Linked DNA regions of Rhizobium rhizoryzae. The protein of the gene in region 1 interacts with the protein of each later gene in a pairwise test. Links are inferred from orthologs where the notes say so. Each region holds a gene or a part of one and is shown on either strand. Other genes may lie near its edges.

The links. The genes of interacting proteins can lie anywhere in the genome.
Region 2: the proteins of gyrB (region 1) and gyrA interact in binary tests that used the Escherichia coli proteins (3 or more experiments, as listed by UniProt). The link is inferred for Rhizobium rhizoryzae from one-to-one orthologs.

The regions. Positions count from the first base shown.
Region 1 is NZ_CP049250.1:984,406-989,474, forward strand. What follows is about bases 1,115-4,220. They hold gyrB (DNA topoisomerase (ATP-hydrolyzing) subunit B), read right to left. Parts: upstream 3,828-4,220; coding sequence 1,401-3,827; downstream 1,115-1,400. Other genes in these bases: G6N80_RS10935 (helix-turn-helix domain-containing protein), read right to left, coding at 3,959-4,220. Also shown: G6N80_RS10925 (polyhydroxyalkanoate depolymerase), read right to left, coding at 1-1,105; more of G6N80_RS10935, read right to left, coding at 4,221-4,324; G6N80_RS10940 (Smr/MutS family protein), read right to left, coding at 4,321-4,875; mltA (murein transglycosylase A), read right to left, coding at 4,872-5,069. UniProt on the Escherichia coli protein: DNA gyrase negatively supercoils closed circular double-stranded DNA in an ATP-dependent manner to maintain chromosomes in an underwound state.
Region 2 is NZ_CP049250.1:2,700,426-2,703,768, forward strand. It holds gyrA (DNA gyrase subunit A), read right to left. Parts: upstream 3,033-3,343; coding sequence 201-3,032; downstream 1-200. Other genes in the region: G6N80_RS18870 (MarC family protein), read left to right, coding at 3,310-3,343. UniProt on the Escherichia coli protein: A type II topoisomerase that negatively supercoils closed circular double-stranded (ds) DNA in an ATP-dependent manner to maintain chromosomes in an underwound state.

The DNA of each region.
Region 1 (5,069 bases):
GAATACTGGAGCAAATGGTTTGTGCAGCATGAGTCTGACCCACGCCGGAGATATCATCGTTCTCGCCCTCGATCGTCAGAAGAGCGACGTTCTTGATCGCCTTCGTATCGACTGGATTTGTCCGATGCATCATTTCGCCCTTCGGCAACGCGTGCTTGATGAAAACGGTGTCCACCGTTTGCAGGTAGAACTCCGCTGTCAGATCCATGACCGCCAGATATTCGTCGTAGAAGTCGCGATGCTTCTCAGCCGACTCACCATCGTTTTTCACCAGGTGTTCGTAGAATTCCTTGTGCGCGATCAGGTGACGATCGAGGTTCATCGACATGAAGCCGGACAGTTGTAGAAATCCTGGATACACAGGTCGCATGAAACCGGCGAGCGGCCATGGTACCGTCATGATGACGTTATCCTTGAACCACTTGAGCGGGCGATCCTGTGCCAACTGGTTCACGGCCGTGGGGTTAATGCGCGTGTCGATTGGACCGCCCATCAACGTCATGGAGGATGGTACAAAGGGATCGTTGGCCGCATCCATGACTGCAACAGCAGCAAGAACCGGAACGGATGGCTGGCAAACCGCAACCACATGCGTATCCGGACCCAGATGATGAAGCATTTCGATGACGTAATCGATGTAATCATCGAGATCGAACGTCCCTTCCGTGATCGGAACGTTGCGGGCGTCCTGCCAGTCTGTGATGTAGACATCCGCGCCTTGCATCAGGGCTTCGACAGTGCCGCGCAGCAGCGTCGCATAATGGCCGGACATCGGCGCAACAATCAGAATTCTGGGGTCGGGCACACGGGATGCTGGGAGAGCGCGCTCGAAATGGAGAAGGTTGCAGAATGGCTTTGACCAGACCACCTTCTCTGTAACCTTGACGGTGTGCCCATCGACTGTGGTGGTCGGCAAACCGAATTCTGGCTTTCCATAGCGACGTGTGGCGCGCTCGAACACTTCAAGCGATGCCGAGACACTTCTGCCAAGGGGAGTTTGCGACAGTGGATTAAGAGGATTGCTGTAGAAGAAGCGCATCGCTTCTGTCGAGGCGCGCAGCGGCGCCATCGCGGCGTGGTTCAACTCATAAAGCTGGTAGAACATGCGAACGCCACCTTTCTTCTTTTCCTTCGTCTGAAGGAGAAAATTCCGTCAGACATGAGTAGCACGTGAAAAGTAAACTAACAGGAAGTGAGTGCAGCGCAACATAGTGACAAGGTACTCCTTGGCAAGGCGCTGATTTTTACCTGCTGCAATGCATCAAGTCGGCAGAAGAGCGTTTGTTCCCTGCAGAAAAAATGCAACGTTTTCCGTGAGAAAAGTGTGACCTTTTGGGATTAGGCGAGTGTGTTTCACGTGAATCAATCCACAGAAAAGATTCACGTGAAACAAAAATTGATCAGATGTCGAGGTTCGCGACGTTCAACGCGTTGTCCTGGATGAATTCTCGCCGAGGCTCTACCTCATCCCCCATCAGGCGCGCGAAGAGGCCATCCGCATCGGTTGCGTCATTCACCTTGACTTGCAGAAGGGAGCGCACATTAGGATCCAGCGTCGTTTCCCAGAGCTGCTCGGCGTTCATTTCGCCAAGGCCCTTATATCGCTGCATGGAAAGACCTTTGCGACCGGCGGCGAAGATGCTGTCCAGAAGGGCGCGAGGGCCGGAAATTTCCGACGTCTTGTCTTTCAATGTCAGGATCGGCGGGGTCGCATAGATTTCTTTCAGTCGAGCGGTCATCTGATCGATATGGCGAGCATCCGCCGACCCGATAAGCGCGACATCAATGACAGCGACTTCCTTGACGCCGCGAACCATGCGTTCGAAACGAAGTCCGCCCTCGCCCGTGACATGGCCGGACCAGCCCCGTTCGGTTTCTTCTGCAATGACATCGAGACGGCGCGCAACTTCATCGGCTGTTTCCTGAGCCTTGGCAGGATTATCGGTGAGTTCCGGATTCAAAGCGCCAGCAATAGCTGCCTGTTCGACGATGGACCGGCTGTAGCGAGAATGGAGACCATCCAGGAGAGAGCGCAGACGAAGCGCGTCCTGAATCAGGTCTCGCAGATCAGCGCCAGCACGGACCTCCCCCGAGCCCAGTGTGAGGGTCGTATCCTCAAGACCTTGCCCGATCAGATACTCTTCAAGGGCCTTTTCATCCTTCAGGTATTGAACGGATTTCCCACGTGTCACTTTATAAAGTGGTGGCTGGGCAATGTAGAGATGACCGCGCTCGATCAGTTCCGGCATCTGGCGGAAGAAGAAGGTCAAAAGCAGCGTGCGAATATGCGCGCCATCAACGTCAGCATCCGTCATGATAATGATTTTGTGATAACGCAGCTTGTCGGCATTGAATTCATCCTTGCCGATGGATGTCCCAAGTGCCGTGATCAGCGTGCCAATTTCCTGGCTCGACAGCATTTTATCAAAACGCGCGCGCTCAACATTCAGGATCTTCCCGCGCAAAGGAAGGATAGCCTGGTTTTCACGTGAACGTCCCTGTTTGGCGGATCCGCCAGCCGAGTCACCCTCGACAAGAAAGAGTTCCGATTTGGCCGGGTCACGTTCGGAGCAGTCTGCCAGCTTGCCAGGCAGCGATGCGATGTCGAGCGCGCCCTTACGACGTGTCAGTTCGCGCGCCTTGCGGGCAGCTTCGCGGGCAACTGCTGCCTCGACAACCTTCCCGACCAGAATTTTCGCTTCAGACGGATGCTCTTCAAACCAGATACTCAGAGCCTCGTTCACAAGATTTTCGACAACCGGGCGGACCTCGGACGACACAAGCTTGTCCTTGGTCTGGGACGAGAACTTTGGATCAGGCACCTTCACGGACAGAACGGCCGTCAATCCCTCGCGGCAGTCCTCACCCTGGAGTGAGACTTTTTCCTTTTTCAGAATGCCAGAAGAATCCGCGTAAGACGTGACTTGACGCGTCAGGGCGCCGCGGAACCCTGCCATATGCGTTCCGCCATCGCGCTGCGGAATGTTGTTGGTGAAGCACAGCACGTTTTCATGATAGCTGTCGTTCCACCACAGCGCGACCTCAACGGTGATGCCGTCCTTTTCTCCACGAATTGCAACCGGCTTGTCGACCAGAGGCTTCTTCGCCCGATCCAGATAACGAACGAAAGCTTCCAGACCACCGTCGTAAAGCATTTCTTCCTGGCGGATATCGGACTTGCGCTTGTCCGTCAGAAGGATGCGGACACCCGAATTCAGGAATGCCAATTCCCGCAGGCGGTGCTCCAGCGTTCCATAATCGAACTCGGTCTTGGTGAAGGTTTCTCCACTTGGCAGGAACGTGACCTCCGTGCCAGAACGGCCTTCGTAGTTGCCTGTGATGACCAGGGGGGAATCCGCCACCCCATGCGTAAAGCTCATCTCATGGATTTTGCCGCTACGACGGATCTTCAGGCTGAGCTTTACAGACAGCGCGTTAACGACAGATACGCCGACGCCATGCAGGCCACCGGAGACCTTGTAGGAATTCTGGTCGAATTTACCGCCCGCATGAAGCTGCGTCATGATGACTTCGGCCGCAGACACGCCCTCCCCGGTGTGGATATCCGTCGGAATGCCGCGACCATTGTCCGTGACGGTGACTGACCCATCGGCGTTCAATGTCACTGTCACCAGATCAGCGTGTCCTGCAAGCGCCTCATCAATCGCATTATCCACGACTTCGTAGACCATGTGATGCAGACCGGAGCCATCGTCCGTATCGCCGATGTACATGCCCGGACGTTTCCGAACAGCATCAAGCCCCTTGAGGACCTTGATGGAATCGGCTCCGTATTCTGCACTCGCGCTGACGGGTGTATCGCTCATCAATCAACTTTCTTGTTCTTTGGCTGTGCACGGTGGGCGGCGAATCACCGTTGTCCTGACGCGGACTATAGAAATTTCCTGCCTGTTTTCCAAAGCGCCAAGCGTTGAAAACCGGGGAGAACCAGCCCGAATTAGCCCTTATTTGCGGCATTTTCCAGCAGCATCGTCATTTCTTGTATCACGCTTGGTTCCAGAGAGCCAATCCGTCTCGCAAGAAGGTTTGCAAAGGCTGTGTAAGCAGGCGGAAGGCCACCTGTATCTATTACGACCCGAGGGTCTGATTGCTCTGCGAGCCGAAAAAGAGCTTCAGCCTCATCCCAGATTATATGAAAATACCCGGCAACTCTCTGGAGAAAATCAAAGCTGGGACGTCCTCGCCTCCCGTGCTCCAAGGCAGACAGATAGGCAGAGGAAACACCGAGCGCCGCCGCCATCTGCTGCTGGGTTACCCCTTTGTGCTTGCGGAGTTCGCGAAGTGCTTCACCGAACGGGGTCACGTCTGCCCTCTCCGGCTGAGGCGGACATACAGGGCACCTTCACCACCATGCTGGCGTGCTGCCGTTTCATAAGACGAAATAAGAAAGCGAAACTCGGTCTTGGAGAACCACAGCGGCACGGCCCGCTTCAGCGCACCTTCGCTGCCAAGCGAACTGCCTTTGCCGGTAATGACAAGCACATGGCGCAGCCCCCGTTCATGGGCTCGTAGCAGGAAATCCAGAAGGATGCCGTGCGCCTCACTCTGGATCATGCCATGGAGGTCGATGCGCGCTTCAAGTGCCAGTCGACCTCTGGCGATCTTGCGCTTGACGGGGCGCTCCAGTGGATGATGCTGGCCTTTCGGCTTCTGAATACCATCCTGACTTTCATGAGATTCTGACTGTTTTTTAGCCGGATTCAAAGCGAAGGTCTGTTTAGGCTCTCGCACCTCTGCATCGAGAGCGTCTTCGAATTCAAGCAGTTGTTCCAGGCGCCCGGGCATAGGACGCGTGGTGCGCGCCACCTTGCCCCACAGAATTCGCTCATCGCCATCCAGCTTGCGACCGCTCATGGCATGAACCTGATTGCAGCCTGCTTCGGCACAAAGATAAAGAACAGTGCGTTGTTGCGCACTGTTCCCGCTTTCTCTCCTGCTTCGAAACCGGAGCCTGTGAAGATGTCACCGCGGGTTGGACCAACAATCGCTGATCCCGTATCGAGGGCCAGCATGAGGCGCGCGAAGGGTAGCCCATCATCAAGATGAGT
Region 2 (3,343 bases), 1.7 Mb from region 1 along the record:
TGTGTCATGAAAGTGGAGTCAATGAGTCGTCTATAAGATTCGAAAAATTCCTGTCGCGTTTTCAGAGACTTTGCCAATTTGCCGCACTCTCTTGTTTCCCAACGCAACAGGCGCATCTCGGGAGGCTGTGGTCTTTATCAAACGAAAAAGCCGCACCGATGAGATCGATGCGGCTTCTTTTTGTTTTATGGTGTCGGCTCTTACTCGGTAGTTGAACCTTCGCCTGAACTGTCTGACGGTGCGGCGCCAAGGTCACCGGTTTCAGCAGCGATTTCCTCAGGCAAATTGCCCGCCTCGTCGCCTTCCGGTTCGCTGATACGCTCGACCGACACCACCTTCTCGTCCTTCGCCGTCGAGAAGATTGTCACGCCCTTGGTAGCGCGGCTGGCAATGCGGATGCCATCGACCGGAACGCGGATGAGCTGGCCACCGTTCGACACGAGCATCAGCTGATCCTTGTCCTCGACCGGGAAGGCCGCAACGAGTTCGCCAATTTCGTTCGTCTTCGAGGTATCCGTTGCGCGGATCCCCTTGCCGCCACGACCGGATGTCCGGAAATCGTAGGACGACGAACGCTTGCCGAAACCACGCTCCGAGATCGTCAGAACGAACTGTTCATGCGCTTTCAGATATTCGTAACGCTCATCCGAAAGCTGCCCTTCCTCGGTCACTTCCTCGCCGACGAGCGCGATATCATCTTCGTCGACACCTGCGGCACGACGTTCCGCAGCCGAACGCTTGAGATATGCCGCACGCTCCCATGGTTCTGCCGCGACGTGCCCGACGATCGTCATCGAAATCAGACGGTCGCCTTCTGCCAGCGTAATGCCACGGACACCGATGGAATTGCGTCCGGCAAAGACACGCACGTCTTCCACAGGGAAACGGATGCACTGGCCAAGGGCCGTCGTCAGCAGGACGTCATCGCCCGGCAGACCGAGGTCCGCATTCGGCGGAGAGCAGGTCTCGACGGAGAGGATTTCATCGCCCTCTTCCTCGAGCTTCATCGCGATCTTCCCGTTGCGATTGACCTGGATGAAATCGGACAGCTTGTTTCGACGCACGGTCCCGCGCGTTGTCGAGAACATGACGTCGAGGTTTGCCCAGCTGTCCTCGTCCTCCGGCAATGGCATGATGGTCGTGATGCGTTCGCCTGGCTCCAGCGGCAGCATATTGATGAGCGCCTTGCCACGGGACTGCGGCGTGCCAATGGGGAGCCGCCAGACCTTTTCCTTGTAGACGATACCGCGGGACGAGAAGAAGAGTACCGGCGTGTGCGTATTGGCAACGAACAGGCGCGTGACGAAATCCTCATCGCGAGTCGCCATGCCCGAACGGCCTTTGCCACCGCGACGCTGGGCGCGGTAGGTCGTCAGCGGCACGCGCTTGATATAGCCGAGATGCGAAACGGTGACGACCATGTCTTCCCGGGCGATGAGATCTTCATCGTCCATGTCCGGGCCGCCTTCCATGATCTCCGTTCGGCGCGGGGTGCCGAACTCGTCACGGACTGCGGTCAGTTCATCCTTGACGATCTGCTGGATGCGCAGACGCGAGGAGAGAATATCGAGATAATCACTGATCTCGGCACCAATCTTGTTCAATTCGTCCGCGATTTCATCGCGTCCGAGTGCCGTCAGGCGGGCAAGGCGCAGTTCAAGAATCGCGCGGGCCTGCTCTTCCGACAGATTGTAGGTACCGTCTTCGTTGATGCGATGGCGCGGATCGTCGATCAGGCGGATCAACGCATCCACATCCTTGGCGGGCCAGCGGCGCTCCATCAATTGCTCGCGCGCGGTCTGCGGATCGGGAGCACGACGGATGAGATTGATGATCTCATCAATGTTGGCAACGGAAATGGCAAGGCCAACCAACACATGGGCACGATCGCGCGCCTTGCGAAGCAGATACTTGGTGCGGCGGCTGACGACTTCCTCGCGGAAGCTGACGAATGCCCGCAGCATGTCGAGCAAAGTCAACTGCTCCGGCTTGCCGCCATTCAACGCAACCATGTTGCAGCCGAACGATGTCTGAAGCGGCGTGTAGCGATACAGCTGGTTCAGAATGACTTCGGCATTCGCATCACGCTTCAGCTCGACGACGACACGGTAGCCCTGACGGTCCGACTCATCACGAAGGTCCGAGATGCCCTCAATGCGCTTTTCGCGCACGAGTTCGGCCATCTTTTCGATCATTGCCGACTTGTTCACCTGATAGGGAACTTCGGTAATGATGATCTGCTCGCGATCGCCGCGCATCGGCTCAATCGTTGCCCGGCCGCGCATGATGACCGAACCACGACCCGTCTCATAGGCCGAACGGATACCGGACCGGCCAAGGATCAACGCACCGGTCGGAAAGTCCGGACCCGGAATGATCTGCATCAGATCAAGGAGTTCGATCGCCGGATTATCGATCAGCGCAATACAGCCATCAATGACTTCGCTCAGATTATGCGGCGGAATGTTGGTCGCCATACCGACCGCGATACCACCTGCACCGTTGACGAGCAGGTTCGGAAACTTCGCAGGAACGACGACAGGTTCCGACAGCGTACCGTCATAGTTATCGCGGAAATCGACAGTTTCCTTGTCGAGATCGTCCAACAGCGAATGGGCGGCCTTCTGAAGACGGCATTCCGTGTAGCGTTCGGCCGCCGGTGGATCGCCATCGATGGAGCCGAAATTCCCCTGGCCATCAATCAGTGGCAGCCGCAACGACCAGTCCTGCGCCATGCGCGCCAATGCGTCATAGATCGCGGCATTGCCGTGCGGATGGTATTTACCCATCACGTCCCCGGTCACGCGGGCGCATTTGACGTATTTCTTGTTCCAGTCGATGCCGAGTTCGGACATGCCGTAAAGAATGCGACGATGAACAGGCTTCAAGCCATCACGCACATCGGGCAGCGCCCGGCTCACGATTACGCTCATCGCGTAGTCGAGATAGGAACGCTGCATCTCTTCCATGATGGAAATGGGTTCGATGCCTGGAGGCAGCTTTCCGCCGCCGGGTGTGCTCTGGTCAGTCAAATCGGGTACGATCTCTGTTCGGAATCAGTCTTGTGTGTATAGACCATGCACAGTTCAAACGCCAATTTTGCGGCAGGTTTTGAACAGGCTTTTGGCCTATCTGGCAAGCTGACCATAGTGTTTGCCCTCATGGATGCGCAAGCCAAACATGAAATGCACAAGATGAACGCGTTAATCGGTGAGCATGCGCCAATTATCTGCTGGTAGACCGCTTCCGCGACGCGTACATTTCGCCTAAACGGGGCGTAGAGCATAAAGAGTAGCGGACGGGGGAACCATGGCATCTGCCGATAATATCATGAGTGCCTTCA